4 regions of the Microcystis panniformis FACHB-1757 genome follow, and region 3 is predicted to be linked to each of the others. Evidence: predicted binding sites of a transcription regulator. Region 3 holds the regulator's gene; each other region holds the start of a gene.
The links. The regulator NtcA, encoded in region 3, controls nitrogen genes in cyanobacteria. The targets are predictions, from matches to a motif close to TTTGTANCNNNNGNTACAAA.

Region 1: the regulator NtcA is predicted to act here: its motif matches at 2,816-2,835, upstream of VL20_RS17205 (DUF3155 domain-containing protein).
Region 2: the regulator NtcA is predicted to act here: its motif matches at 3,166-3,185, upstream of VL20_RS17760 (DUF4278 domain-containing protein).
Region 4: the regulator NtcA is predicted to act here: its motif matches at 2,863-2,882, upstream of VL20_RS16795 (ferredoxin--nitrite reductase).

What each region holds. Positions count from the first base shown of each region.
Region 1 is NZ_CP011339.1:3,566,233-3,574,170, reverse strand. Features, by position in the region: gene ftsH (ATP-dependent zinc metalloprotease FtsH) at 1-1,127, shown strand, start outside; gene VL20_RS17210 (response regulator transcription factor) at 1,213-2,001, opposite strand; gene VL20_RS17205 (DUF3155 domain-containing protein) at 2,468-2,788, opposite strand; partial or broken gene VL20_RS17200 (GAF domain-containing sensor histidine kinase) at 3,177-4,432, shown strand; gene ebsA (type IV pilus biogenesis protein EbsA) at 4,553-4,930, shown strand; gene VL20_RS17190 (phosphotransacetylase family protein) at 4,966-6,042, shown strand; gene VL20_RS17185 (ABC transporter ATP-binding protein) at 6,083-7,897, shown strand; gene VL20_RS17180 (aminotransferase class I/II-fold pyridoxal phosphate-dependent enzyme) at 7,925-7,938, shown strand, end outside.
Region 2 is NZ_CP011339.1:3,681,554-3,689,491, reverse strand. Features, by position in the region: gene VL20_RS17775 (geranylgeranyl reductase family protein) at 1-284, opposite strand, end outside; gene VL20_RS17770 (AAA family ATPase) at 772-1,956, shown strand; gene VL20_RS17765 (DUF4276 family protein) at 1,956-2,546, shown strand; gene VL20_RS17760 (DUF4278 domain-containing protein) at 2,682-3,074, opposite strand; gene VL20_RS17755 (FHA domain-containing protein) at 3,229-3,630, opposite strand; gene VL20_RS31800 (hypothetical protein) at 4,046-4,219, shown strand; gene VL20_RS17745 (AI-2E family transporter) at 4,241-5,290, shown strand; tRNA gene VL20_RS17740 (tRNA-Gln) at 5,292-5,364, opposite strand; gene VL20_RS17735 (hypothetical protein) at 5,571-5,756, shown strand; gene ctpC (carboxyl-terminal processing protease CtpC) at 5,746-7,038, opposite strand; gene VL20_RS17725 (cell division protein FtsQ/DivIB) at 7,284-7,938, shown strand, end outside.
Region 3 is NZ_CP011339.1:5,461,569-5,469,506, reverse strand. Features, by position in the region: gene VL20_RS25730 (ATP-binding protein) at 1-513, shown strand, start outside; gene VL20_RS25725 (Uma2 family endonuclease) at 560-1,135, shown strand; gene VL20_RS25720 (Uma2 family endonuclease) at 1,216-1,800, shown strand; gene VL20_RS25715 (DUF3084 domain-containing protein) at 1,814-3,301, opposite strand; gene ntcA (global nitrogen regulator NtcA) at 3,309-3,986, opposite strand; gene fabI (enoyl-ACP reductase FabI) at 4,201-4,977, shown strand; gene VL20_RS25700 (UPF0175 family protein) at 5,126-5,404, opposite strand; gene VL20_RS25695 (hypothetical protein) at 5,548-5,856, opposite strand; gene VL20_RS25690 (hypothetical protein) at 5,864-6,403, opposite strand; partial or broken gene VL20_RS25685 (tetratricopeptide repeat protein) at 6,521-7,792, opposite strand; gene VL20_RS25680 (Rpn family recombination-promoting nuclease/putative transposase) at 7,910-7,938, opposite strand, start outside.
Region 4 is NZ_CP011339.1:3,481,114-3,489,051, reverse strand. Features, by position in the region: gene VL20_RS16810 (ROK family protein) at 1-640, shown strand, start outside; gene VL20_RS16805 (Crp/Fnr family transcriptional regulator) at 1,095-1,697, opposite strand; gene VL20_RS16800 (LON peptidase substrate-binding domain-containing protein) at 1,969-2,607, opposite strand; gene VL20_RS16795 (ferredoxin--nitrite reductase) at 3,054-4,595, shown strand; gene VL20_RS16790 (PstS family phosphate ABC transporter substrate-binding protein) at 4,845-5,879, opposite strand; gene pstS (phosphate ABC transporter substrate-binding protein PstS) at 6,263-7,384, shown strand; gene pstC (phosphate ABC transporter permease subunit PstC) at 7,476-7,938, shown strand, end outside.

The DNA of each region.
Region 1 (7,938 bases), 1.9 Mb from region 3:
GAGTGCGAGATCTATTCCGAAAAGCCCAGGAAAATGCCCCTTGTTTGGTTTTTATCGATGAAATTGATGCCGTTGGTCGTCAACGAGGGGTCGGTTATGGGGGAGGTAATGATGAACGGGAGCAAACCCTGAACCAATTATTGACGGAAATGGACGGTTTTGAGGGAAATACCGGCATTATCGTCATTGCCGCCACCAACCGCCCCGATGTTTTGGATTCGGCCCTGCTGCGTCCGGGTCGTTTCGATCGACAGGTAGTGGTGGATTATCCAGATTTTAAGGGACGTTTGGGCATTTTGGAGGTCCATTCTCGCGATAAAAAGGTGGCTGCTGATGTGGCTCTGGAGGCGATCGCCCGGCGCACACCGGGTTTTACTGGGGCAGATTTGGCTAATATGCTCAACGAAGCGGCGATTTTTACTGCTAGACGGCGGAAAGAGGCGATTACCATGGAGGAGGTCAACGATGCGATCGATCGGATTGTGGCCGGTATGGAAGGGCGTGCTTTAGTGGATAGTAAAGCCAAGCGTTTGATCGCCTATCATGAAGTCGGCCATGCGATTGTCGGTACTCTCTGTCCCGGCCACGACCAGGTGGAAAAAGTCACCCTGATTCCCCGGGGGCAAGCGCTGGGGTTAACTTGGTTCACTCCCGATGAAGAACAGGGTTTAACCAGTCGTTCCCAGTTATTAGCCCGAATTGCGGGATTATTAGGGGGACGAGTGGCGGAGGAATGTGTCTTCGGTGAGGATGAAGTGACCACCGGGGCCGGTAATGATATTGAAAAAATTACCTATCTGGCCCGACAGATGGTAACGCGTCTGGGAATGTCGGAATTGGGATTGATTGCTCTAGAGGAGGAGGGCAATTCCTATCTCGGTGGTGCTGCTGCTGGTTATCATGCCGACCATTCTTTCGCGATGATGGCGAAAATTGATGCACAAGTACGGGAACTTGTCAAGCAATGCCACGATTTAGCAACAAAACTTATCCTTGACAATCGTGTGGCGATCGATCGCTTGGTGGATATACTGATTGAACAGGAAACCATTGACGGCGACGAATTCCGGCGTTTATTGACGGAATTTCAGCAACAAGCGGATCGGTCAATGGTGACTACGGTTTAATTTGCCCTTCGTCTCCTCGCTTCGATTAAGTGGTTAGGAGACGATTTCAGCAGACAATCTGCTAATCAGTCGGACAAAGCCAGAATTAACGACTAACGTTGTGAGCAGGAATTTTATTAATGGAATGGCCGTTATGATTGCCTTTGGTGGAGGCAATAATATTAGCTTCTAAAGCTGAAGTCATCTCGGCCAACATTTCTAGATTGAAACGATAGCCAACGTTGCGGACGGTTTGAATTAAATTAGGTTGTCTGGGATCGGTTTCGATTTTTTTCCGCAGAGAGAGAACATGAGTATCAATTGTCCGGGGATTATCAATTTCCTCAGGCCAAGCGCGACGCAGTAAATCGGCTCTTGATAGGGGTGTTCCCTCCGCTTGGGCTAAAACGTAGAGTAGGCTAAATTCTTGGGGCGTTAATTCGATATACTCCCCGCGAAATTGTACCCGTCGTTGGGCTAAATCTATTTTTAATTGCCCATAATCCAAGTGTAGGGGAGCAGCCCTACTGCCTAAACGACGAGTTAACACTTCTACCCTAGCCATAAATTCTTGCATTCCAAAGGGCTTTTTCAGGTAGTCGTCGGCCCCGGCTTTTAAACCATTGACCACGTCTTTTTCGCTATTGCGGGCCGAGAGAATCAGTATTAAAGACTGTTTTTGTTGATAAAGCCAACGGCAGAGTTCGATTCCATCCCCGTCCGGCAAGTCGGAATCGATAATTGCTAAGGTTGGTTGACGATGAAGGAAAGCTTGACGCGCACTTTGCAGGGTTGCCGATTGGTTAACCAAATAACCGGCCTGTTGCAGATGCCAAGCTAATAGCGATCGCAAGTGCGGGTTGCCCTCAACAATAGAAATATGGATCGATACCACTTGAGTTTCTGCCCCATTACTGCACAGATTGACACATTGTCAGGGTATCAGAATTAATGTCAAGATGTTGTAACAATCGTAACATTCGTCAGGAGTCAGGAGTCAGGAGTCAGGAGTCAGGAGTCAGGAGATTATTTTTATACTAAATCTGGTTATTAAAAACTGATTATTTAGGGGTTGCCGAAAAAATCTAAAAACCTTGTTGGGTAAAACTTTTAGACTTTTTGGTTTCCAAAAAGTACCAGATCTGGGAGTGATCGGGGGGAAAATTCCGGGACTTTTTCCCTGAAAATTAGGTAATTGACCCCCTCAAAATCGCTAAAACCCTACACCCTACACCCTACACCCTACACCCTGCCCCCACCGAAAAGCTTTTTGCCGCAAACCCTACTTATGCACAAAAAAAACTCGTTTACTTTTCCGTAAACGAGTTTACTTTCCATGATATGATCAATAGTCCTTTGAGTTATTTAGCAACTGCTACCGGTGCTTTGACGGGCTGGGGCTGGGGCTGCAGGTCGCGCAAACTTGGGAAAAGGAAGTGGTTTTCCTCCACATATTGCGCTCCAAACAGTCCTTTTTCAGCCCAGAAATAGCGATCGGTTGTATGCTCGTTACGCTTAACAATCAATAAAGCTGGTGGGCTAATGCCTATAGCTTGAATATACTTACGCGCCGCAGTTACGGGTTTATCCTCGCCACTTTCAATACTATACTGGGGTACAAGTTCAAGTATCTTACGTCCTTCTTGACGACGGCGACTCTTACGTTTCCGTTTTCTGGCCAACCCAATTACCTCCTGTTCTGGCTAATCGTTGTAATGATAGTTACAAAAGCCGTAGCGATTATATCCCTTCTAGACCAAGAAATCAAGTGTCTCTCACAAACCCAATTACAGACAAGTTTGACTAGAAGCTAGACTGAGACTAGGTTTAAGTTTTTCTGACAAAAACACAGCCCCAAATCCCGATACAAAACTTATTATTTTTAAACTTTTTTTAATATATACCGTGATCCACCCCGAAAATAGTGACCAAACCCTTGTTCTAACTGCTTTTTGCCGGTTGCCCTCGACCCAAGGGGAGGGACATTCTCTCCCCTGTCAACTGGGAAATAAAACTGGCAACCCTAGCTTGATCAAGGTTTTCTGATTTTTTACTTTTTACTTTCTTAGTATGTCCTTCTCCTCCCCCTCCCGGACTCCCCTGAGTGATGATTTTATTGCCCTGTGTCAGGCACAGATGGAACTTTTGCGGGAGCAAATGAAAACGGACAGAAGTGCAGTTTATTTAACTGAACCTTTATCGAGTAATTTAATCCCAGTCGTTGTTTATCCGCCTTTTAACCCCCCTTCTCCCCAAAAAAAGCGGCTTTCCTTACAACCAGAGCAACCAGCAGCCGACTTGTTAACTGCGGTTAAGTTAGAAGATTTATCCCACCTCTGGGGTAATCAGGAGAGCGTCAGCGGTCATCGCTTGTTTTTACCCTTAATGTATGAAGAGGGCATGATCGGATTATTGGTGACAACCCGAGAAAAACGACCTTGGCAAAGTTGGGAATTAACCCAGATGGAAAAAATCACCCAAACCCTCGCTTTAGCCTGTGTACTCGATCGCCAATTGGGAGAAGAACGTTATTATCGACAATGGCAACGACAGCGCCTCGATACCTTTCTCCATCAAATCCGCAATCCCCTCACCGCTTTAAAAACCTTTGGTAAACTTCTACTCAAAAGGCTTTTAGCCGAAGAGGGTAACGATCCCGCCATTACTGGTATCCTGAGAGAAAGCGATCGAGTTCGCGACTTAATCGCCGAATTTGAGGCACAAATTCAGCAAGAAAGCGAAAATTACCCCACCGTCGATATTCCTCTCCTGCAAGCGCAATCTTCCCCCACCGCCTTTCTCTTACCTGCTGGCAGCGGCCAACTAACTCCGATCGATCTCCATGATCTTCTCGATCCGCTGCTCCTTTCGGCCCAAGCGGTAGCCAAAGAGAGAAATCTCAGTCTAGAAACGATTCACGGGGAAGATATACCACTTATTCGGGCCAATATCCCTGGTTTGCGGGAAGTATTCAGTAATTTAATTGATAATGCCCTCAAATATACTCCTGCTGGCGGAAAAGTCACCGTCGAGGTGCATAATGTTAAGAATAGTGTAGAAATTGTTTTTAAAGACACGGGTTATGGTATTCCGACGAGCGATCAAGAAAGAATTTTTCAACGTCACTACCGGGGAGTGCAAGCAGGGGGAGATATACCGGGTACAGGATTAGGTTTAGCGATCGCCAAAGAATTAATTACCAGCATGGGGGGACGATCGAATTTATCAGTCCCAATCCCGAGCCAACAAGTTCCCCCTACCCCGGCACGGTTTTTCGGGTTAGTATGCCGGTTATAGCCGATAGACATCTTAGTATAGAAGGATGATCTGGTGGTCAATTCTGCCTATTTTCTCCCTCAGGAGATTCCTGGGGCGATCGGTTAAAATATATGGAAAATATCAGTGTCAATGGTAACTTGGCCGTGAAGCAGAGAATTAAGTAAATTATGCCAACTATCGAACAATTAGAACCCGCCGATAAGGCCGATGTGGTAGTATATATGCCCTACTATGCCAAGGACAAACATAGTATCCTGCCCTATGCGATCGCTTTGTATCAAGCCGGATCTTTAGAAGGTCGTCGTCGCATAGAAAACAGTCAAGGGATTCCCTTTGTGGCATCTTGGTATGTATCAAAATTGCCCTCGGAATTGACCCGTTGTCGTTTACAATTTGAAGGACAGGCCGACCTAAGCTATGAGATGACGATTATTAACGCCGAGTTGATCGAATATCTTATCGATGCGATTAAAACCTTTAAGCAGCTAGGTTCAGCCGACTTTTCGCAGGGATTTTATCGGAAACTGCTGCGATTTGAAGAATAAAATTCGGGATTTTACGGGTTAAAAAGGAGCAAATCGTGGCGAAATCAGCCAAATCTATACTTATCTCTTCCCTGGAACCCCTCAGTGGTAAATCGGGAACTATCGTCGGTTTAGCGCATCTCTTGCGGCAAAAAGGACTAGAGATAAGTTACGGCAAACCAGTGGGCAATTGTCCGGGCTACGTCGATGGGCAATTGGTCGATGAGGATGTAGAATTTATTCGGCAATTATTAGAATTATCCCCCGAACAGCTGCGCTTACCCCTGATCTATACAGATGTGGATTCCGTTGCTAAACGTCTGCAAGGTGCAGATCAACAGGACTACGGCAATATTCTTACTGGTTATCTCGATCGAGTTAACAGTGATATTACCCTCCTCGAAGGGCCGGGGACTCTCTGGGAAGGCAGTATTTTTCAGCTATCGATGGGGGAAATGGCCAAAATTCTCCAGACTCCGATCCTATTGGTGGCCCGCTATAGTTCTCCCCTGATTGCCGATAGTCTGCTGAAAGCGCAACGGGAATTAAATAATCAGCTGCTGGGGGTAGTAATTAGCGATATTCCCACCGATGATTGGGAGGAAGTACAATCCCTCCTGAAACCCTATCTCGCGGGCCAAGGCGTGGAAGTTTTAGGACTGTTACCCGCTAGTAAATTATTGCGTAGTATTAGTGTTCGGGAAATTGTCCATCTTTTGGGGGCCAAAGTATTATGTCGGCCCGATCGTTTAGATTGGATGGTAGAAAGTTTAGCGATCGGGGCGATGAATGTCAACGCCGCTTTAGAATATTTTCGCAAGGGGGAAAATATGGCCGTGATTACGGGTGGCGATCGCACAGACCTCCAGTTAGCTGCCCTAGAAACTTCCACCACCTGTTTAATTTTAACCGGTTCCATCTCTCCAGATCCCCTGATTTTGGGCCGGGCCGAGGATTTAGAAGTACCGATTCTCTCGGTAAATTTAGATACTCTCAGTACCGTGGAAATCGTCGATCAGGCCTTCGGGAAGATTCGCTTACAGGAACAGGTAAAAGTCGCTGGTATTCGAGAATTAATGGGGGAACATTTTCAGATTGATCGCCTGTTAGAAAAGTTAACAATAGGGGCGTAATTTCTCCCCAGCTGCCCAGAATTTCATGGGAAATCACTTCATGAGTCTATCATCCTCCCCTGTGTCCCCTCCGGTCAAAGAAAATGACTGGAGCTTATTATTAAGATTATTTCCCTACGCAAAAAAGGAAAAAGCTCTGCTATTTTGGTCATTAATACTTCTTTTTCCCCTATCTCTCACGGGGGCAGTCCAACCCTTAATTATCGGTCAAGCGGTCTCCCTTTTGCAAAAGGAACAAACTTGGGATTTTTTGGCTCAAATGCCCTTAACAGCAGCCATTAACACCCTAATTATTATCCTGTCGGTTTCGATTATTTTACGACTGATTTTAGGGACAACACAAGGTTATCTAGTACAGAAAGTCGGTCAGTCAATTACTGCTAATGTCCGGGAAGATTTATTTAGCCATGTTACCTCCCTTTCCTCTAGTTTTTTTGATCGCTCTCCCGTGGGACGTTTAGTCACCCGTTTAACCAGCGATGTGGAAGCATTAGGAGAAGTTTTTGCTAGTGGGGCGATCGGAGTTGTCAGTGATCTGGTTAATATTTTAGTTATTATCCTCACCATGTTTACCCTGCAATGGCAATTAGCTCTATTGTTGGTGTTGATGTTATTTCCTGTCACTGCTTTAATTATCTTTTTTCAAAAACAATATCGCAGCGCTAACTATCAAGTACGCGAGCAATTATCAAAACTTAATGCCCAATTACAGGAAAATGTAGTCGGAGTTAATATTGTTCAATTATTTCGCCGCGAACGCTTTAACGCTGAAATGTTTCGCACTATCAATACTCAGTATCGTCGCTCCCTAGATAAAACAATTTTTTATGATTCGGCCGTCTCAGCTACGTTGGAATGGATCGGATTAATTGCCGTGGCAGGAGTATTATGGTTAGGCGGGATTTTGGTTCTCCAGAAAACCATTGATTTTGGGGTTTTATCGGCTTTTATTTTATTCTCCCAACGTCTCTTTAATCCCCTGCGTCAGTTTGCCGAAAAATTTACCATGTTTCAATCGGGTTTTACTGCTATTGAGCGCATTGGGGAATTAATTAGTATTCCCATTGAAATCAAAGATTCTAACAATTATAAAGAGATTTCTTTCCCAGAAAAACGTCAAACTGGCGAGATTATTTTTGAAAATGTTTGGTTTGGTTATAAACCTGATGAATATATTATTAAAGGTCTTAATTTTACCATTAATCCCGGGGAAAAAGTCGCTTTAGTCGGTCCCACTGGTGCAGGAAAAAGTTCGATTATTCGTCTTCTCTGTCGTCTTTATGAACCGAGTAAGGGCAGAATTCTAGTGGATGGTATCGATATCCGTTATCTTCCCCAAGCGGAATTAAGACGTTATATCGGTGTCATTCTCCAAGAAACTTTTCTCTTTGCTGGAGATGTTACTCGCAATATTACTTTAGGAGAAAATTATGATTTTGAGCAAGTTAAGGCAGCGGCTAAATTAACTAATATCGATCACTTTATCGAGGAGTTACCCGACGGTTATCATACTCTTTTACGGGAACGGGGCGCAAATTTATCGGGAGGACAAAAACAATTACTCGCTTTTGCAAGAGTCGCTATTCGTAACCCCGAAATTCTAGTTTTAGATGAAGCTACCGCTAGTTTAGACGTGGGAACAGAGGTATTAATTCAAGAAGCTTTAGAACAGATTTTAGTCGATCGTACCGCTATTATTATCGCCCATCGTCTCTCCACTATTCGCGATGTCGATCGAATTCTTGTCCTTAAACGCGGGGAATTAGTCGAATCGGGAACCCATGAAGATTTATTAACTAAAGACGGCCTCTACGCTAGTTTATATAAACTGCAAATGTTAGGCACAGATAGTTAATGACAAACCCCCCACTCCCTTCCCAAAATGCCTTCGCCAGA
Region 2 (7,938 bases), 1.8 Mb from region 3:
CGATCCCTTTGTACCATCCACATCGGTTCTAGCATATTTAACTTAGTGGTGACGGTATCCCCCTGTTTCCAAGTAAACTGTACTTGCGTGACGGTATTCTCGATCACGGGGGTAAAGTCAAAATCAAACCACTGCTTAATTGCCGGGGATACCCCCCCACCACAGGGTTTATAACGGGGTAATTTCGCTTTATCGAGGATCAGGATCGTTCGTCCCTTTTTAGCTAGATGATAACCCGCCGTCGCTCCTGCTGGTCCCGCACCGATGATAATACAGTCGAACATTTGTATTAATTTAAGTCGTTGAACAAATTTATAGACAATTTACGCTATTTTGGGCAACTTATGTTTAGTCTGGTTTCTTGTCCCTTTCTCAGGCGGTTGAGCTTGCCTCTCTAGTTTCTAGCTGATTTATCCCCCAATTTCCCAGAGAGCCTAATCTCTGGCTTTTTTAGCTAATTGATCAATTAAGTAGCTGGTTATAATTAAATTAAAAATGGATTTTAGGTTCGATCCCCCCTGCCCCCCTTGATAAGGGGGGTGCCGATAGGCGGGGGGATCCCCCTTGATAAGGGGGGTGCCGATAGGCGGGGGATCCCCCTTGATAAGGGGGGTGCCGATAGGCGGGGGGATCCCCCTTGATAAGGGGGGTGCCGATAGGCGGGGGGATCCCCCTTGATAAGGGGGGTGTCTGATAATTTTTAACGCCTACCTACTTATCTTCACCTGATCAATCGTATAATCAAAAAAACTATAATGACTCGATTATATCATGAAAATTGTTTCTATTAAAATAAAAAACTATCGTATGTTTAAAAACATACACATAAGAGATATTCCCCCTTTTTGTGTGATTATTGGAGCTAACGGCACGGGAAAATCTACTCTATTTGATATTTTTGGTTTTCTGCGAGATGCCCTCAAAAACAACATTCGCCAAGCCTTACAAATTCGCGGCGGTTATAGAGAAATTATCACTAGAGGTCAGGAACAGGAAGATATTGAAATCGAGCTGCAATTTCGCATGAAAATCTTAGATACAGAACGTCTGGTTACTTATCAAATCATAATTGGACAAAACAATAATCGCCCCGTTATCAAACGCGAAATACTTCGCTATAAACGGGGTGAACACGGTAAACCTTTTCATTTTTTAGATTTTCAACTTGGTCAAGGATATGCTATCACCAACGAAGAAGATTTTAGTAAACCGGATAAAGAACTCGATCGAGAAGAACAACAGCTAGAATCTAACGATATACTAGCAATCAAAGGATTAGGACAATTTCAACGTTTTAAAGCCGCTACAGCCTTTCGTTCTCTGATTGAAAATTGGCACGTTTCTGACTTTCATATTAGCGAAGCTAGAGGAAGTAAAGAAATATCTTATGCTGAACACTTATCCACCACTGGCGACAATATAGCTACAGTTGCTCAATATATTTATCAACAATATCCCGAAATTTTTCAGCAAATTCTCGAAAAAATGAAACAACGAGTTCCGGGTATTTCTTCTGTGGAAGCCAAAGAAACCGAAGACGGTCGCTTGATTTTACGTTTTCAAGATCAGGCCTTTAAAGACCCTTTTATTGATCGCTATGTTTCTGACGGGACTATGAAAATGTTCGCTTATTTAATATTACTATTCGATCCCAATCCTCATCCCCTACTCTGTGTCGAAGAACCAGAAAACCAACTTTATCCTACTTTATTAAAAGAACTAGCCGAAGAATTCGCCCACTATAGCGATCAGGGGGGTCAGGTATTTGTTTCTAGCCACTCTCCCGATTTTCTCAATGCGGTTCCACTAGCTAGTATTTTCTGGCTAATTAAATCCCAAGGTATCACCCAAATCCATAGGGCTGCCGATAACGAAATCCTCAAAAACTTAGTAGCGGAAGGCGATTTACCCGGCTATCTTTGGAATCAAGGCTGGTTTGAAGGAGTAGAACCCTAATGAACTATGATATCGTATTTTTGCTAGAAGAGTCATCTATAAAAAATGTGTTAGAAGAACTTTTGCCTAAACTTATTCCCCCAGAAATAAGCTATATATGTATTAGTCATCAAGGTAAACAAGACCTAGCCAAATCTATTCCTATAAAACTCAAAGCTTTCAAGAAATCTAGTCCCAATACCAAATTTATTATTGTCCATGATCAGGATTCCCACGATTGTCAAAAACTCAAAAAAGAACTAGGGAAAATTTGTCAAAATGCCAGTGATGCTCAAGTCTTAATTCGGATTATTTGCCATGAATTAGAATCTTGGTTTCTGGGAGATTTAGCAGCGGTGGCCAAGGCGTATAATTTAAATAGTCTCGGCCAAAAACAAAATAAAAGTAAATACAGAGAACCAGACCTGCTTAACTCGGCCAAACAAGAATTAAAAAAGCTAGTGAAAGAGTATTATGCAGGAACCCACTCTAAACAGATTGCCCCCCATCTTTCCCTAACTGAAAATAAATCCCGTAGTTTTCAAACTTTTATCCAAGGTATCAAAAATGTTGTGGAAATGATACAACGCCCCCATCCGAACCCGAACTAAAATAGACCTCGACCTAATATAATTAAAAGCCTGTAAACTCCTAACCAGGGTGATAATTTCTCTGGGTGTCATTTTTAGTCCCAAAAATATTCCCCCCGGCAGAACCGAGGGGAAAGTGGCAAAAAAACTGCTAGATTAGCAGTTTAAGGCTAAGTCTTGGGATTCTTTTTTCAAGAGATTAACGAGGGTTTCGTCACCATTCTCTTGAGCGATTTGTAAACGACGTTCCAGACGAAGACGAATATTGTTCAGATGGATGCTAGAAAGGGTTTCCTCTTGGACAACAACAGGGGGTTTGACAACAGGCAACGGACAAGTGCTTGGGATGACTTGCCCGGTAAGATGAGGACGGGTGCTGTAGGCAACTCCACGATACTGACGATGCAGTTTCGGTTCTAATTGGAGCATATGGCGAGGATAATGGTGATTCCAGTCTTGACCTCGGTATTTACCCCCGATATCTCCGGTCTTCATCTCCAAGGGGAGAGAATCCCTTTCGTACTTAACTCCTCGATAGGCTAACGTCATATCACCGACTCCCTGCAATGCTTTAAAGTGACTTTAATCTCTCTTGTCGTCTCTATTTAGGGACAACAAGTTAGAAGATTTTATTTCTTATTCTGTATCTATTTTTACATTTTGTTAAGGAAATTGAAAAAACTTTATAAAAATTTAATATTTTCTAGCTGGCTATAGTATCCTTTTCCGGCTGGGTTTGGTCGCCCACCAAAGGAGCCTCTAGGGGTTTGAGGATTAATTTTGGTTGCTCGTCCTCATTGATGAGACGAATTTGAATTTGCGGGCCGGAGGCGGCTAAACGAACCACCATACCATCAACGACGACGGTTTTCTCGACCGGTTTGCCATTGAGAAACGTCCCATTTGCCCCTAAATTTTCCAATTCCCAATCATCGTGATCATTATTATGGCGGATTTCTAAGTGCCGCCTCGAAACCACAGCACTATAGAGAACTACATGATTATCCAGCGCCCTGCCGATGAGAATGGTTGATTGATCATTGTCAAATTGCCAATGTTGTAGGGGCGTGGCCTGGCTGGGGTGTAAAAGAGTTAAAGTGATCACGGTGACTATTGGCGGCACGATAGGGACGGTGGACAGGGTAAATCTTATTTGCTGTCAAGATTCATCCTTGCCATTAAGTCTTAAGTCCTAAGTAGGGAGGCAAAATTGTTTGTAGGATGGGTTAGCGGTAGCGTAACCCATGCAGGTGTTGGGTTTCATGCTTCAACCCAACCTACGTTCATCTTATATTTAATTCCACCCACCCACTTAGCAATGAATATCTCTAGTTAATTGACTAAGCCTTTTCTTTCCATTGTCTCACACTTTCCCGTTCCCTCAGAACCGACCTCCCCCAGAAAATCTAGCCCCTTCGCCCTAGTATTAATAAAACTGATGGGGTATGATTTCCACATTTTGAGCAATTTTTAACCTCTTCAGGGATAAGATAGTGCTTATGCCATCTAAACATTGATCTATGAGCGGCTTTATTATCAAAATAATCTTGATATCGGCTTTGATTTCCCTGGGAATTAAATATCTTGCCCCTTTATTATCGATCGCTCCCAGTCCTCTTAACACTTTAATTCTGGTTTTTACTCCTTTTCTGCTCACGGTTTTTGCCCTCTGGAGACGGACAATAACTGATTAGGAATTTTTCTCCTTACTCATCATGACTTTTGGCAGCAGCCTCGGTTTAGTCCTGTTAGTCTTTTGTCTGTTGATTCTCTGGCAGATTCGACAGATTCTCTTATTATTATTGATGGCGATTCTTCTGGCGCAGATTTTAAATTTAGCCGTGACTTGGTGGCAGCGTCATCACCTCAAGCGTTCCCACGCCCTAATTATCACTCTTTTTAGCTTCTTTATTGGTATTATCGGTATTTTTGTGGGAATTATACCCGCTTTAGTCAAACAATTTCGCCAATTATTTAGTTTACTTCCCCAAGCTATAGAAAGACTCTGGGGACAAGTGCATCGTCTTGAGGATTATCTCGATCCTAGTTTGGCCAGTGTCTTTCCAGACTTTAAAACCCTGCTGGCTCAATTACAACCCCTGATTAACCAAATTGCCGGCCGGGGTTTGAGCATTTTTTACGGTACTTTCGGCATTATCCTCAGCTTACTGCTAATTATTGCCCTGAGCTTGATGATTCTCGCCGATCCTGCCGCTTACCACCGTTGTTTTCTGCGTTTATTTCCCGCTTTCTACCGTCCTAGAGTACGATCGATCCTAGAACAGTGCGATCGAGATTTAAAAGCTTGGCTGAAAGGGATTTTCTGTCATATGTTGATTATGACCTTGGGCAGTTGCTTGGGTCTATCCCTGATTGGCATTCCCCTCGCTTTTTCCCAATCTATTCTGGCAGGATTTCTCACCTTTATCCCCAACCTCGGGCCGGTTCTAAGCACGATTTTACCCTTTTCTATCGCCCTTCTGGAAGCTCCCTGGCAACCCTGGGCGGTTTTACTACTCTACAGCAGTATTTATCTGTTCATTCAATATTTCGACCATCATTCACCGCTGCCCATTTTAACAGTGCGGTCGCTCAAGCTCTTACCCGCTTTTACCCTGTTGGCCCAGTTGTTTTTTGCCTCGATTTTTGGCTTTTTAGGGCTATTTCTGGCGGTCCCCCTGACGCTTATCGCTCGCATTTGGCTCAAGGAAGCTTTGATCGAGGATATTCTCAATCATTGGCGGACTGGGAATAAAAAATCTTAAACTGGGGATCTAGGATTCGAACCTAGGAAATGGCGGGACCAAAACCCGCTGCCTTACCGCTTGGCTAATCCCCATTGGACAGACCTTTTTAATATTAGCATTTATCTCCCCGGTTTTGTCAAGAAGTTGATAAAAATTTTTTACTTCGGGTTTGCGGCAAAAAGTTTTTCGTGGGGTTTCGGGTGTGGGGTTTGGGGTGTGGGGTTTGGGGTAGGGTTGATTCATGAATCAACCCTACGATGAATCAACCCTAGGGTTTGGGGTATAAGGAGAAAAATCTATGGATAATAGCGAACAAAACTGGTACATTGTCCAGGAAAATACGGGAATTTGTCAGATTATAGCCCTAGAAAACGGAAAAACCCCAGTTAATGGTCAATACTGGGGTCCTTTTGCCGAGCGGGGAGAAGCGATCGCCCGTCGGGTGGGTTTAATTCGAGCGGGCAAATGTCAACCTATTGTTTAGCGGTATTGGTGGGCGTTTTCTTGCCTTCAGTGATTTCTTTTTCCAAGATTTCAAAACCCTTCTTGAATTGAGGATCCTGGAAGGTTCCCACACGATCCCGTTCCTGTTGAAGATTTTTGCGATCTTCCTCGCTCAGTTCCGACTCCACATCCGGATGAATACCATCTTTATTGATGTCGCGTCCTTTGGGGGTAAGATACTTGGCAATTGTCACCGCTAATCCCGAACCGTCACTGAGATTGCGTACCGATTGCACTAATCCCTTACCAAAGGTTTTCGTACCGACAATAACCGCCCGATTATGATCCTGTAAAGCTCCGGAGAGAATTTCACTGGCACTGGCGGAACCACCATCGACGAGAACAACCAGCGGTTTATTAGTCAAAGCTTGATTGTTGGCCCGTTGACGTTCCGTCACCCCTTTGCGATCGACCGTAGAGACAATTAAACCATCGGGTATCCACATCCGAGCGATTTCGATGCTGGCGTAGAGTAAACCGCCGGGGTTAGAACGCAGATCGAGAATATAACCCTTCACCTCTTCAGCTTCCAATTCGCGAATCGCTTGACTCATATCGCCACTAGCTTGGGCGCTAAATTGATTAAGACGGATATAACCGATTTTACCGATCGGGGTGTTTTCCGTGTGGGCGCGCACCGGGTGAATTTCAATTTTGGCCCGGGTAAGAGTCAATTCTTTCTTCTCCTCACCCCGTTGAATCGTGATCTTAACGCTTGTCCCCACTTTGCCGCGGATCATGCTCACCGCTTGCTCCAGTTCCATACCTTCGGTAGATTTACCATCGATAGCGATAATCACATCTTTAGGCAGCACACCAGCTTTAGAAGCGGGAGTGTCTTCAATGGGTGAAACCACGACTAACTGCTTAGTTTTCTCATCTTTGGTCAGTTGAATCCCTACCCCGGTCAATTCTCCCGATGTATCGATCTTCATATTGTTAAACTCTTTGGGATCCATAAAACGGGTATAGGGATCATTGAGAGTTTTCAACATCTCGCGGATAGCGGTGTATGCTTCCTCTTGATTTTTGTAGGAACGATTTAAATACTGATTGCGGATGGCGTTCCAGTCCGATTGATTAAAAGTGCCATCTAAATAAGTGCGGTTGATGATCTGCCAAACCTCATCAACGGTTTCCTTGGGACTTTCCTGAAAAAAAGCTTGACTTTGGGAGAGACGGAATCCCGCCCCCGTGACGGCGACGGTAGACAGGACCACTGCTGTAGCACCGAGAACAAGTCCGCGTTTGTTGATAACCATAGGTAATTTTCGGATAAATTAGGCTGTTCTTGCCGGAACGCTCTTTCTGGCTGACCGTCGAAATATCTTGGCAAAAAGGAGCGTTTAGGTTTACTGGAGACAGACAAAAGAACGCCTGTAGACTACTACTGTTATAACATTTATTATCTCTTTCTTTGTCAAACTGATTACTTGAGTAGCGATCGGGTTGCCAGCAGCCCACCTCGCGACCTAAGATAACAGCAAAACTGTCCTGGATTTTCCCTATGAGCGATCAAATCCTTTCTTCCCTCTCCCTAGAACAAAAACGACAAAACCTGCGCCACCAAAGGCGATCAAAGGTGTGGCAAGCCCTAGGTCGCTTTCTGGTGGTTAGTGGTTTAGCGACGGGATTAGCTTGGGGGATGACTTCGCCCTATTGGACAATTACCAAGGCCGGACAGGTGGAAATCGCAGGTACGGAATTAATGTCCCCCGAGTCGATTCGCGCTTGGCTGAAATTAAGCTATCCCCTGTCTCTCTGGGAATTACCCACCCATCAATTACGAGAAAAATTAGCGGCTATTCCCGCTATTGCCGACGTTAAGATCGAGCGGCAATTATTACCCCCGAAAGTGATTGTTTCTATTCAAGAAAGAAAACCTGTTGCCCGTTGGCGTTCCCATCAACAGCAAGGCTTTTTAGATGCCACCGGAACGATAATTCCTCAAAGCTATTATGGTCGAACTCTGCCCAAAAACCAATTACCTAGCCTAGAAGTGCTTGGTTACGACCGACAATATCAACAACAGTGGCAAAAAATTTATCCCTTAATTGATAACTTATCGATTCAAGTTACCGCCATCGATTGGCGCAACCCTAGTAATCTTGTACTAAAAACCGAACTGGGACAGGTCTATTTAGGTTTTTATAAAGATAGAT
Region 3 (7,938 bases):
GAAGTGGCAAAATCGCAGTTAAAAGACCTACCATTAATTATTGAAATCTTGCGAGATTTGCCCCAAAAATTTATTATCTTTGTCGATGATTTATCCTTTGAAGAAGACGATGAAGCTTTTAAAGCTTTAAAAGTTGTTTTAGAGGGAAGCGTCACCGCTAGACCGAAAAATGTCGTAGTTTATGCCACTTCTAATCGCCGACATTTAGTCAGAGAATTTTTTGCGGATCGACCACAACCAAAAGATAGTGATGAAGTGCATAATTGGGACACAGTACAAGAAAAATTATCCTTTAGTGATCGCTTTGGTTTAACCCTCACTTTTGAACCTGCTAATCAAGAAAAATATTTGGAAATAGTGCGTCATTTAGCCAGTTTAGCTAAATTAAAAATTAGCTTAGAAGAATTAGAATTTCGTGCCAAACAATGGGCAACCCAACATAATGGGCGATCGGGAAGAACTGCTAGACAATTTATTGATTTTCTCCAAGGGGAATTAGAATTAAATGGGTAGCATTAATTGTGTTATGATTAAATAAAAGAAGCTCTAATCTAGAAAAATGTTGACTTCATCTCCTCCCAAAACCCTCAGCTTAGAAGCATATCGTAATTTAGAAACCATTGCCGAGGTTAAACACGAATATCACGACGGGGAAATTATCGAGATGACAGGGGGAAGCATCAATCATAATAGTATTCTCATTAATCTTATTGTCCTGCTAAAATTAGCTTTAAGAGGAACTAATTATCGTCTTCAATCTAGCGATCTACGTCTATGGATACCCCAATATAATCGCGGTTTATACCCAGATTTAATGATCATTGCTGGGGAACCATTATTTAGTGATAATCGCAACGATGAAATTTTAAATCCCTGTGTAATTATCGAAGTTTTATCCTCTTCCACCTCTAGTTATGATCGGGGTGATAAATTTCGTTATTATCGTTCTATACCCCAATTAAACCAATATCTTCTCGTCAGTCAAGGGGAGATACTAATAGAATCCTATAGCAAAACATCAGAAAATAGTTGGTTATTACAAGAATACACCCCAGCAAGGGGAATTATATCCCTAGATTCTTTAGGAATTAGCTTAAATCTTGCCGATATTTACGAAGGAATTGATTTTAATTGAGGAATAATTTATGAATGATAACCTTTTTTTCTGTGATCTAGGTTATAATCAGGAGGATTAAAAATTCTGTGACAGAGAAAATGCTAACTCGATCTCCTACCAAAACCCTCAGCTTAGAAGAATATCGTAATTTAGAAACCATAGCCGAGGTTAAACACGAATATCACGACGGAGAAATTATCGAGATGACAGGGGGAAGCATCAATCATAATCGACTGGTACGCAATTTAATTCGCTTGTTAGACAATGCTTTAAGGAAAACTATTTATGAAGTCTTTCCCAGTGATTTGCGACTATGGATACCCCAATATAATCGCGGTTTATACCCAGATTTAATGATTATTGCCGGGGAACCATTATTTAGTGATAATCGCAACGATGAAATTTTAAATCCCTGCCTAATTATCGAAGTTTTATCCCCTTCTACCTCTAGTTATGATCGGGGTGATAAATTTCGTTATTATCGTTCTATACCCCAATTAAACCAATATCTTCTCGTCAGTCAAGGGGAGATACTAATAGAATCCTATAGCAAAACCTCAGAGAATAATTGGTTATTGCAAGAATACACCCCAGCAAGGGGAATTATATCCCTAGATTCTTTAGGAATTAGCTTAAATCTTGTCGATATTTACGAAGGAATTGATTTTAATCTCAACTCCTAACTTTAGCTATCTTTTAAGAGGACGTACTAAAAACAATTTTACCATCTTTTACCGCTACCAAACGCAAAGTTAAGGGTCCAGATGTATTAGTTTTACTAGCAGCAACTGCCTCAAGTGTCTCGATAGAATTACCCGACCTTTTGACTTGATCGATAAAGTTAACTACCGTAGTTAATAAACCATCTTCCACTTGAATTGACCCTAAAACTCCCGCACTTCTAGCGCGAAATTGAGCCGAAGCTAAGAGTAAATCTAAACGCTTTTGCAGGTCTTCTTCTGTCATATTTTGCGGATCAATAGAAACGGCAGCGATTACCTGTTTCTCCTCAAAAACTCTTTGATTGGGAACCACATCAGCAAAGACACGAATCTCGGTTTCTCCTAAGACATAATTACCTGCGGAAAGGATTCTCACCACATATTCTTTACCGTCCTGTAATTGTTGACTTAACTGTTCTACCTGTGCTTTTGTGATCTTAACTAAACGCTGGTCAAAATTAGGCTGATTCGGTTGGGTGGCACGGATAGCATTCATATTCGCTTCCCGCAATAACTTATCGATAACGGTGACAATAGCTTGGGGATCAACAATACGAAAAGCTCCAAAAGATAACACCTGTCCCCGGAAAATAGCGATTTGTTTTTCCCGCAATTCTTGATAGGTTTGATAGTATTGTTCTAAAACTTCCACTTCCCGCTTAAGAAAAGCCATTTGGGTTTCTAAATCTTTTAATTTTCCCTCACGCTGTTCCAAAGCTAAATTTTTATCGACGATCGATCGATCAAGTTCTCCAATGCGTTGATCCCGGCGATCAATTTCTAGCTGTAGGGTTTTTTGTTGGGTTTCCAACTGTTGAAGTCGCGCTTGTCTGGTTGTTAATAATTTTTGTTGATTAGCCAACTCTTTATCTCTAACTTTAACGGTGGTTTGTAGTTGATTTATCTGACTAGAAAGAATTGATTTTTGTTGGAACAATTGATCCCGTTGACTGCTTAACTGTGCCTTTTGATTAGTTAAAATAACTCGTTCATTATTTAAATTAGCCACTTCCTTCCGAAACTTTTCCAACTGTCCCGAAACTAATCGCAAACGTTGACGCGAAGCTTGATAATTTTTGTTAAGAACCTCTAGACGTTTCTGCACAGCTATCTGTTCACTTTTAGCTGTTTTTAAAGCCTTTTCCACCTGATTTTTTTGTTCGGTGGTTTTTCTGACCTGACTTTCTAAATCCTTAATAGCGGCACGACGTTCATTTAAAAGACGATCCAGTTCAAAAACCCCTTGACGCAGGGATTTACTAGAAGCAAACAAGACAATTAAAGTGGAGCCGGCGATCAAAATTCCCGTTACAATCGTCATTAAAGTTGCGGTTTGTTTCGGACGCAGATTAAATAAACGCATCCTTTTCTTACCGATACGGCTCCCTATGCGATCGCCAACCGCCGCTATCAGACCACCTAAAACCACGATGGCCAAAACCAAAATATAAGCGCTAGTCATCCAGAATTTAAGTAAATTGTTGACTGAGAGCGACGGGATTATGGACGGTAATTTTCTTCTTGTAAATTGAGACCATTTCTTGATCCCGCAGCTCTCCCAATAAACGGGTGACAGTGACGCGAGTAGAACCGATCGCTTCTGCGATCGCTTGGTGAGACAATTTTAGATCCACCCGGATGCCATCGGTGGTGGGAACCCCAAAATCACGACAGAGAATTAACAAAAAACTGACCAAACGTGAACCCATATCCCGGTGAGCCAAGGTTTCGATCATCATTTCCGTTTGCAGAATCCGCGAGGACAAACCCTGCAGCATCAACATTGATAAATCGGGATTATTGCGGAGGGATCTTTCTACCTGATCGATCGGGGCCGAGAGTAATTCTACCGGAGTAAAAGCCACGGCATGATAAAAACGATCCGATCGCTGGCCGGTGAGTAAGGATAGCACACCAAAGACGCTATTTTCCCGCAGTAGAGCCACGGTAATTTCTTCTCCCGCTTCATAGACTCGCGACAACTTAACGGCTCCTTTCAGCAAAAAATAGACTCTTTCGGCGGGATCTCCAGGGAAAAAGATCGTTTTGCCACGCTCGAACAATTCCACCACCGGGGGGAAATTGCCGCTGCCGATTCGACGGAACACATCTGCTAGGGGTTTATCTTGTATTAGGGATAAGTCCATCTCACATCCAAAAAAGGGGAAAATTGTTTTTATTATGCAACGAGTGTCACCTCTATTAAACATAACCGCTGCCTAAACTGGGAAAAGTTTTGGGCGCTTTTTGCCAGACAATGGGGGAGGGGTGATCATTGCTGCCCCGTTATCTGTATCCCTATTATACCGAATCTCGCTGGGGTCGGCTATTGGGGAGATTTTTGTAAGAGAAACGAGAACTATGTTAGATTTAACGGGAAAAAACGCCCTAGTGACAGGAATTGCCAATAATCGCTCGATCGCTTGGGGAATTGCCCAACAACTCCATCAAGCTGGTGCAAATATCGGTGTCACCTATCTCCCCGACGAAAAAGGCCGCTTTGAGAAAAAAGTGCGAGAATTGGCCGATGAACTTAATCCCGCTTTTTATGTCCCCTGCGATGTCCAAAATGACCAACAGGTAGAAGATACTTTCGCTACAGTGGCGGAAAAATGGGGTAAACTGGATATTTTGATTCACTGTCTCGCTTTTGCCGATAAAGAGGGTTTAACGGGCGATTTTACCGCCATCCCTCGGGAAGCTTTCACTAAATCCCTAGATATTAGCACTTTTTCCCTAACCCGTCTAGCGCGATCAGCTAAACCTTTGATGACGGCAGGGGGAAGTATTATCACTCTTACCTATCTCGGCGGTGTCAAGGTAATTCCTAACTATAATTTAATGGGGGTGGCAAAAGCAGGTTTAGAAATGAGTGTTCGCTATTTAGCCGCGGAATTAGGTGGCCAAAAGATCCGAGTTAATGGTATTTCCGCCGGTCCAATTCGCACCTTGGCATCTTCGGCCGTGGGGGGAATTCTTGATATGATCCATCATGTGGAAGAAATCGCTCCTTTACATCGCACCGTGACACAAATTGAGGTGGGAAATACGGCCGCTTTTTTAGCCAGTGATCTTTCTAGTGGTATTACCGGTCAGATTATTTATGTAGATTCCGGTTACGAAATTATGGGAATGTAGTTTTAAGTAGGTAGGTGTTAAAAATCATCAGCGCCCCCCTTATTAAGGGTAGTAGGGTTGATTCATGAATCAACCCTACTATGAATCAACCCTAGGATCAAGGGGGTATCAAAGGCGAAATCTATCTTCAATTTAATTGAAACGACTATCATAAAAGACTATGATCGTGTTTGTTGCGAAGTTGCTGAAGAGTCTTGCGATCGCTGTCTAGATCGACTTCATCGTAATGTAAATCGGCATCGTGGTTTTTCAAAAAAGCATCCACCACCCAACGAGAAGATAGACCTAAAATACTTCCGACCTCGGCACTGGTGATTTTTTCCGCTCGGTAGGCCTGCACCACCAAAGCCTCTAAAATTTCACGGGTAAGATTATTGTAGTTGTAATGTTGAAGCAATTCATCGGGAATATCGATAGTAATTTTCATGATTTAGCTTCCTTTTTTTTGGGGTTTACTGATAATGTTTATAGAACTTAGGTTGAGTTAAAGCATGAAACCCAACGCCTATTCTATACCTTCTCAACAGGATTTAGTATAACTTTTGGATATGGATAAAGCTGGCATTTCTATTACTTCGCTTCAAATAATTTCCGAATCTCGTTAATAGAAATATAGATACCGACAACAGCACCTAGCAAAAGAGGGATTTGACTATCCGAACCAAGGCATTTCTGAAAATTTTCATCGGTTAACACTTTATAGACCACCTTAAATAGGGTAAATGCAGTCCACAAAGTTAACCCAGAAACGAAAAGAATTTCTAGATAAGATTTATTGTTTCCCCGTCGCTGCCGTCTTCTTGTAACCACTGCCACGCTTGCGGTAATGACCAAGGTTCCGATTAACAAAAGAAAGTTTTCAATGTTAACAATCTTCATCAAAAATTTATGCTGATTTTGCTTTTCTAAAGGTAATATACCATCCGCAGCCCGCCGCTAATATCGCACCAATAACCGCGCCATAAACTCCCGCAATCGATCCCCCTAGGGCTGCACCTCCCACCGTTACCACCATCAGGCGATCGGCTTTATCCCAAAATCGAGGGGAATCAGCACCCTCGTGATCAAGGGGGGATCCAGCTAATTTTTGGGCAGTTTTTACCCAATCTTGGCTAGGAATAACATCATTAATAAATAGGGCCTCGAAATCTAAACTATCGGGAAAAATGACGCTTAAACTTTTGGTGCGTTCTTGGTTAGCATAGGCTGCGTCTAATTCTTCGATCGCTTTTTTATAAGCTTTTTCTAGGGGGGGAAAATCCTTGACAAGTTGCCGCAATTGTGTTGCTGCCTGGGGTTGTTCTTCCCTTAATAATCGTTCAATTTCTTTGAGCGATCGCTGTAGATATTCTGGCAAAGGTTCAGTCTGCTGTGCGAGGGCAATTAGCAGCGCTTCAAGATCGATAATTGTTTTGGGAATTTCCATAAGTTAGTCCTGTCCAGTCAGGGTATAGGCTGCCCAATGGTAAGGATCGCTGTATTCTGTTAGTTGATCTAGCCCTATTTTACCCAGAGAACAAATCGCCCACCCTCGGTCAGACTAAGCTTGATGGTCATCGGATTTAATGGCTACCGCTTGGTAGTAAGAGGCGATCGCTTCTGCCCATCTGCCTAAATTCCTTAACGCATTCCCTCGGTTGGTCCAAGCTTGATGGTCATCGGGTTTAATTTCTAAAGCTTTGTCGTAAGATGCGATCGCTTCTTCTAATCTGCCTAAATTCTTTAACGCAATCCCTCGGTTGTACCAAGCTTGATGGTCATCGGGTTTAATTTCTAAAGCTTGATCGTAAGAGGCGATCGCTTCTGCCCATCTGCCTAAATTACCTAACGCAACCCCTCGGCCGGACAAAGCTTGATGGAAATCGGGTTTAATTTCTAAAGCTTGATCGTAAGAGGCGATCGCTTCTGCAAATCTGCCTAAATCATCTAACGCAACCCCTCGGTTGTACCAAGCTTCATGATAATCGGGTTTAATTTCTAAAGCTTGATCGTAAGAGGCGATCGCTTCTGCCCATCTGCCTAAATTACCTAACGCAACCCCTCGGCCGGACAAAGCTTGATGGAAATCGGGTTTAATTTCTAAAGCTTTGTCGTAAGATGCGATCGCTTCTGCCCATCTGCCTAAATTACCTAACGCATTCCCTCGGTTGTACCAAGCTTCATGATAATCGGGTTTAATTTCTAAAGCTTTGTCGTAAGATGCGATCGCTTCTGCAAATCTGCCTAAATTACCTAACGCAATCCCTCGGTTGTACCAAGCTTGATGTAAATCGGGTTTAATTTCCAAAGCTTTGTCGTAAGAGGCGATCGCGCCGATAAAATCCCCATTGATTAGTTTCTGGTATCCTTGCTCAAACCAGAATGCGACATCCTGAACCACTTCCGTCAAATCCGTCTCCTTTGAGTCTAGATTTTCCTCCTCCACACCGGAAACATCCCTCACCGCGTCGCGTAACTGGAGGCTAATCCGTTGGGACACTTCCCCCAGATTTCCCGTCATCACCTTGCCTAAAGCCGCCAGATCCCGCCCTAAAGTTTGATAATCTTCCGGATACTGTAGCCATTCCTCGCTTTTGACCCCTAACCACCGCGCCAGCTTTTTATCGTCACAATGGCGACTGTATAGCCATTCCCGTAACCCGTCGGTAGTGGTTCCCGCCGCCACCTGCTCGAATAACCCCATCAATATCCCTTCATATTCCCCATCGCTGGGTTCTGGAGGAGTATTTTCGACTTTTTTGAGGTTAATTGCCTTCGGACTGGCAATAAAGAGCGATTTTAGCCAATTCCAGAGCTTTTTTAGTAGGGATAGCATCGAAGAAAGGGGGAAAGGAAGATAAGGAAATTATATCTCTACTGCCGAAAGTCGTCCCTTTCGGGGTTCATACTCGTCCTAAAAGGGGAAATCAGCAATCGAACTTCTGAAAATATCCTAGCGATCGCTATCTTCCAGCGAGCGAG
Region 4 (7,938 bases), 2.0 Mb from region 3:
TTGGTTAGAAGAAAGTACGGGAATGCCGACAATTTTAGCCAATGATGCCAATTGTGCCGGTTTGGGGGAAGCTTGGTTAGGAGCGGGCAAACGGTTTCAAAACTTGATCCTGTTGACCTTGGGGACGGGAGTAGGAGGGGCAATTATCCTTGATGGTAACTTATTTGTCGGCAGCAAGGGAACGGCCGCCGAATTAGGCTTAATAACCCTCAATTTTGACGGTCCCTTGTGCAATAGCGGTAATCAGGGTTCCTTAGAACAATACGTCTCCCTGCAAGCTATTCGCCGGATGACCGGCAAAGAACCGAAGCAATTGGCGGAATTGGCCGAAAAAGGCGATCAAGGGGCTTTACAATTCTGGCAGGGTTACGGTTGTTTACTGGGGGCTGGTATCGCCAGTTTACTCTATGTTCTCACCCCAGAGGCGGTAATTATCGGCGGCGGTATTAGCGCCAGTGCTAAGTTTTTCTTTCCCTCTCTCCTCACAGAAATCGAAAGACGGGTTTTACCTAGTTCCAGAGAAGGATTAGAGGTATTAACGGCCGAGTTAGGTAATGGCGCCGGCATGGTGGGGGCTGCTAAATTAGCTTGGCAATTAGTGGACTTGCGCGGGGATTCTATTATGGCAGGATCTGACTAAAATTGTCTGACTTGAAAGAGGGTGTGGGGTGTAGGGTGTGGGGTGTAGGGAAAGAAACCTCTTTCATCTGTGGGGGTGAAAATTTTTTCATCGGAAATTTTGGGTCTGAAACCCCGCCGTTCTAGGTTGGCTTTACGTTAGAATTAAAAGGCCAGTCTCGAAAACCAAGTGGACGGCGCAGCACCTTGAAAACTAGACTTAGGGGGTTCCGACCAGAAAAGCTTGGCCGGGTAAAAAGTCGCGCGCAACAAGTACAAGAAGCTATAGGCGGTCAACGTACCGTGGGACACAAGGAATCGGGCTTCTGAAATGGGGCGAAAGTCTGTGGACTCTGTGTAAGACAGTACATGGTTTTTTAACTGTGGTATGCGACGGTGGTGGAAGCAGAAACTTAAATCGTGAGGTTTAGGAATCGCCGCACTTTTAGGGGGGCGAGGATGTCAACAGGACTGAGTTAATCGTGAATGATTAAATGGCGATCGTGATCGCTGCTCACCGCTCCCTGACGCTGAAATTCGCCTAATAAACGCGTCACCGTTACCCTTGTAGTACCGATAGCATTGGCGAGATTTTGATGGGTTAAACGGATCTTTAAACGACTGCCTTGGGCGATTGGTTCTCCCATTTCCCGCTTTAATAGCTGTAGTAACTGCTGGAGACGTTCCTCGACTCGTTTGATTCCTGCGATCGCAAGTAGGGATTCCGTTTGTTGTTGACGACGGATCATTTGATTTAACATCATCCTGGTTAATTCCGCCGAATTTTCCACTTCGGCGATCGTGTACCACTTTAGGTACAGTTCCGACAAGGCTCTGGCGTGATAGGATTCCAGATGGGTCAAATTTAAGCCAAAAAAGTGGGATGAATGAACCCAGCCTAGTAAAATTTCCTCCCCACTCTCAGATACTTGACTTAGTTGCGCCATACCCCGATAAACTTGCCAGACTCCATCAACCACCAGAGGAATATTTTCCCCGCGATCATAAAAATGGAGCCGACGACTCTCGCTATAGTCTTCTCGGAAGGGTGAGGAGTTGGGATTATAGGTCAGCAACATGATCAAAGTTCTCCTAGGTGAGGGGCTAACAATTTTAACCCCACTCTACGGTATCAAGGTAAACATTAGGTAATCCCCAGATTAACAGTTATCATTTATCAGTTATCAGTTATCAGTGGGTCAGTTATCAGTTCACTGATTACTGTTCACTGTTCACTGAAATAATACTAAATCCGTTGAGTAACGCACAGAAAACGGGTTTCTCGGAGAAACCCGTTTTCTGCTCATGTCCCCCATTTCCCTCTCCCGCAGCTGAAAAACCTACAGATTATTAATTTAAAGCATCTTTAAGAGCCGTGCGAGCGGCCAGATGATTGCGGGTTGAGGTGAGAATTTCCGATTCTCGTTGGAGACGACTGACTGTATCGAGCATTTCTAATAAAGCTTGTTGTTCCCCGGCCACACCGTAGAGATTACCCGCCACCCAGTAGGATAATTCCAGGGGAAGACTAGGCAAATCGTCGGGGAGTTCAATTTTTTGAGCGGTTAATTTGGCTGATAGATGGACCACATCCCGCAGCAGTCGATCCACTTCTTTGGCCAGAGGTCGCAGATCTTGGATGGTGGGGACATCTTCAATCCACTCCACCAAACCGACACGATAGGGTTTTTCCCGGACGTATTCTAGGACACGGAAACGCTGTTGACCGATGGTGAGAATTTTTAAGCGATCATCCGGGAGACGTTGACAACGGACAACTTCCGCACAACTGCCGACTTTAGCGATTTCTCCCGTGGCTGGATCTACCATTAAGACCCCAAAACGGCGATCTTCTTCCAATATCGTATTCATCATAATCCGATAGCGAAACTCGAAGATGTGCAGGGGCAGAGGACGACCCGGGAATAAAACAACTTCGGGTAGGGGAAAGAGAGGTAATTCTCTAACGGCAATGGAAGAAGTGGCCATAGGTTTAGTAAAAAAAAACCGATCTTTTCTTATTTTTACACAATACCCCCTGAACCGCTAGGTAAGGGCAAGAGACTCCGAGCCAGTATTCAGGAGTCGGGAGATTGCCTTTATTTATTCTCCCCACACCCCACACCCACACCCCACACCCACACCCCACACCCCACACCCCACACCCCACACCCCACACCCCACACCCCATCTCAATGCACTTACTGCATGATATAAATCCTTAAACACGATGGTTAACGGATTTCTGTTACAAACAATACAAAATTATCCAAGTTAAAAATAATTAAATAACAAATAGAGACTAGGTAAATTACTAAATTTTTGCTAATGACGACGGTATTTTAAAGAATACTTATTGTTAAATCCCGATTTCTTCATTTCTAACCCGCACCAACTAGAACAATTACACCCACAAACCAAAAGGAGATAGATTCGTGGTACAAGCACCTGAAAAAGATGGAACAACTCTCAATAAATTCGAGAAATTTAAAGCAGAAAAAGACGGATTAGCCATTAAAGATGAACTAGACCATTTTGCCCAAATCGGTTGGGAAGCGATGGATAAAACCGATTTAGAATATCGCTTAAAATGGGTGGGGGTCTTTTATCGTCCCGTCACCCCGGGCAAATTTATGATGCGTTTGCGGGTTCCTAACGGCATTATTAGCAGTGAGCAAATGCGCGTTTTAGGGGAAATCGTGCAGCGTTACGGCGATGATGGTAATGCCGATATTACTACTCGTCAGAACCTACAATTACGCGGTATTCGCATCGAAGATCTTCCTGATATTTTCCAACGACTAAAATCCGTGAGTATGACTTCGGTACAATCGGGCATGGATAATGTCAGAAATATTACCGGTTCACCCATGGCAGGACTAGACGCGGATGAATTAATTGATACCAGGGAATTAGTCCAAAAAGTCCAAGATATGATTACCAACTGCGGTCAAGGTAATTATCAATTTAGCAATCTGCCCCGCAAATTTAATATTGCCATCGAGGGGGGACGGGATAACTCGGTTCATGCGGAAATTAACGATATTGCCTTTGTTCCTGGCTATAAAGAGGGAGAATTAGGCTTTAATGTCGTGGTGGGTGGCTTTTTCTCGGCTAAACGCTGTGAAGCGGCAATTCCTATGAATGTTTGGGTGAGACCGAATCAGGAAGTGGTGGATTTATGCCGAGGAATTTTGGAAGTTTACCGCGACAATGGATTGCGCGCCAATCGTCAAAAATCCCGTTTAATGTGGTTAATTGATGAGTGGGGAATCGAGGAATTCCGCACGCGGGTGGCTAATCACTTAGGTTATGCCTTGGCAACGGCCGCCGAAAAAGACGCAATCGACTGGGAAAAACGGGATCATTTGGGAGTTTTTCCGCAAAAACAGGAGGGATTGAGCTATATCGGTCTTTGTGTTCCCGTTGGTCGTCTATTTGCCGATGATATGTTCGATTTGGCCCGGATTGCCGAAGTGTATGGCAGCGGAGAATTGCGTTTAACCGTGGAACAAAACGTGATTATTCCCAATATAGCGGCTGAAAATATGGCGACTCTTTTAACCGAGCCTTTACTGGCTAAGTTTACCCCCAATCCCACTCCTTTACAACGAGCGCTCGTTTCCTGCACGGGGGCGCAATTCTGCAATTTTGCCCTGATTGAAACCAAAAATAAGGCTGTGGACTTGATTAGTCAGTTAGATGCCGAATTAAATATCCCCCGGGGTGTGCGTATGCACTGGACTGGTTGCCCTAACTCCTGCGGACAACCCCAAGTGGCCGATATCGGTTTGATGGGGACAAAAGCGCGCAAAGACGGCAAAACCGTGGAGGGAGTTGACCTCTACATGGGGGGTAAAGTGGGTAAAGATGCTCACCTGGGAAGCTGTGTACAAAAAGGGATTCCCTGTGAAGACCTAAAATCGGTGTTAACTTCTATCCTCATCGAGCAATTTGGGGCGACACCGAAGGGTTAATTAACAAGTTTCTCGATGTAGGGTTGATTCATGAATCAACCCTACCCAAACCCCCCGTTGGGGGCGTGGCGCGGTCACTGAGCCTGTCGAAGTGCCGCCCCCAAACCCCGGAGCGCATTAGTTTTTCGGTGGGATGCTTACACGCAGCTGCTGACGCATCTGTAATAATTTAAGAGTCACTCCCCTTGCAGGAGTGCCTGTCCTGATATGTAGCCTATAGTCAACGGATTTAGTATCAGATGGGAATCGTTACTTCGCTTCAAATTGAGCTTGTTTACGAAGTAATTCCCCGATGGTTAAATTGGGTTGGGGTCGGCCATCAAAAACCGTTCCTACCTCAAATTTTTGCAACTGTACCCTTGCCAAATGATAGGCCTCATCGGGTAGGGGAATATAACCAATACTATCTAATAAATTGGGAACTCGATCGAGATAATATTTAACAAATTTCTCTAAAGCGGGATTCTCTTGGGCTTTTTGGGCATTAACATAGATAAACAAAGGACGCGATAAAGGCTGATATTTACTATCCTCGACATTGCCGCGAGTTGGTTCAATACCGTTAACTTTCAAAGCTTTTAATTTATCCCGATTTTGTTCATAGTAAGCATGGCCAAAATAGCCTAAAGCGTTGGCATCTTGACTGACGGCATTAACTAAAGCTTGGTCATCTTCACTAAAATTAAAGTCCCCACGACTGGCATCTTTGCCGTTAATTACCTCACTAAAAAAATCGTAGGTTCCGGAATCTTTACCCGGCCCATGAAGGGTAATCGGTTGGTCGGGCCAAGCGGGATTAATTTGATTCCAACGTTTGATTTTATTCTCGGCCGCTGGTTCCCAAATAGTTCTTAATTCTGTGGTGGAAATATCATCAACCCAGTTATTTTGGGGATTGACTACCACGGTTAAAGCATCAAAAGCGATCGGTAGTTCAATAAATCTTATCTTATTAGCATCACATTTTTTTAATTCTTCCACAGAAATCGGCCGAGAAGCATTATTAATATCGGTTTCTCCCGCACAAAATTTTCTAAAACCGCCGCCGGTTCCTGAAATATTAGCGTCAACTTTAACATCAGCCAAAGCTTTGTGGGGAGGATTGGCTTTAAAATCTTCGAGAACTTTATCGGTAATTGGTGCTACGGTACTCGAACCATCGATTTTAATTGGTTTTAGGTCTTGAGGATTAATATTGGCACAAGCGGGGAAAAGTAGAGCAGTTCCTAGTATGGTTGCCACTACTTTGGTGGGACGAGATAGCTGAGTAAAGATTTCTAGCATAGGTGTCAAAAGGAGAAAGTAAAAACGGGTATTGGGGAGACTTTTCAGTTATCACTGGGGAAGTAGGGAAGTGGGAAGAAAAAAGCTGAGGGATGATGGATAAAAACCTTAATCTTTTCTTTGTTGTTTTTACGTCACTATAATGGTAGGGAAAGAGAAACCCCCTATCTAGACAGGAAAAGTTAGTGGCTTTACCCGCGACTTAAAACTAATGTTTAGTCAAAACAAATGGTAAAAGAAGTGGAGATTTTTGTCTAGTTATCGAGAAAATTTTTATTGACAATACATTACGTTCTTTTATTCACTTCTTAACCTATTCTTTACCAAGCAGTGGTAAATTCTAGCGTAAGATTTAAGGCAGTTTACGGATCAAAATTAATCCTATGCTCAACAAAAATAGAACCCATTTACTAACATCCTTATCCCTAGCGACTCTAACAGCGACTTTAACCGCTTGTGGTGGCGGCGATACGGCGGGAACCAGCGGAGAGGGAAGCAATAGAATCGCCCAGGTTCCTCTGCAAGGAGAGGTCGCCCTCAATGGTGCGGGCGCTTCTTTTCCTGCACCCCTATATCAAAACTGGTTTGTCACCATCAATCAACTATTTTCTAAACTGCTAATTAACTATCAATCTACCGGTAGCGGGGCGGGAGTCGAACAATTTATCCAAGGTACGATCGATTTTGGCGCTTCCGACGTAGCCATGACTGACGAAGATATGGCCAGAGTTAGCCGCGGGGTTTTACTGCTACCGATGACGGCGGGAAGCATCGTTATGGCTTATAATTTGCCCGGAGTAGAAGGGCTGAAACTAAGTAGGGAAGCATATGTAGGCATCTTTTTAGGCACGATTACCCGTTGGAACGATGCCAAAATTGTCGCCGATAACCCCGATTTAAAACTACCCGATCAAGAAATTACCGTAGTTCACCGGGCAGACGGTAGCGGAACAACGGGGGTTTTTACCAAGTTTTTAAGCGCCGTTAGTCCCGAATGGAAGAAAAGCATCGGTGACGGAAAAGCCGTACAATGGCCGACCAAAAAAGGTAAATTTCTTGGCGGTAGAGGCAATGAGGGTGTAACTGCCCTAATTCAACAAAATCAAGGCTCGATCGGCTATATTGAGTACGGTTTCGCTAAAAATAATAACCTGCCCATGGCCGCTCTACAAAACCAGGCGGGTAAATTTGTCGCCCCCGATGAAACCAACGCCGCTGCTACCCTCGCTAACGTTGAACTGCCTGAAAATTTACGCGCTTTTATCGTCGATCCGCCGGGGGAAAATTCCTACCCCATTGTCACCTATAGTTGGATGTTAGTTTATAAAAAATACGACGATCCCCAAAAAGCTTTAGCAATGGAGGCGATGATCGAATTTGGACTTAACCAAGGACAAGAACAAGCAGCTCCCCTTGGTTATATTCCCCTACCGAAAAACGTCCGGGAACGAGTAGCCGCCGCCGCCGATGTCATCTATCCTGATTACACGATCAGGGTGGATTAGTCGCCGAAAAAATGTATTCAAAGTTACAATAGTGTAGAAAGGCCAATTTCGACCTTAGCTACCGCAAACTAGCTGGATTTTAACCCTAATCATGAGTGCGCCCACAGTTTCGCCCGACTCAACTTTCAAAGAACGTCCAGAATCGGAAAAAATCCTCGATAAAGGCTTTGTTGGATTAACCACCGCCTTTGCCATCGCTATTGGGGTAATTTTGCTCCTAATTGCCCTAGTTATTTTTATTCGGGCCTTACCAGCGATTCAAACCTTTGGTCTGGGATTTTTGACCAGTAGCGCTTGGAATCCCGTGCGCGGTCGGGAAGAATTCGGAGTTCTGCCGGTTATCTACGGAACTCTCGTGAGTTCTCTGATTGCCCTCCTGATTGCTGTTCCCCTCGGTATCGGTTCAGCCATTTTTTTAAGCGAAGATTTTATTCCCTTAAATGCGCGAACAATTTTGGTTTTTCTCGTACAACTTTTGGCCGCTATTCCCAGTGTTGTTTACGGATTATGGGGTATCTTTGTATTGATTCCTATCCTCAGACCCCTTGGTAACT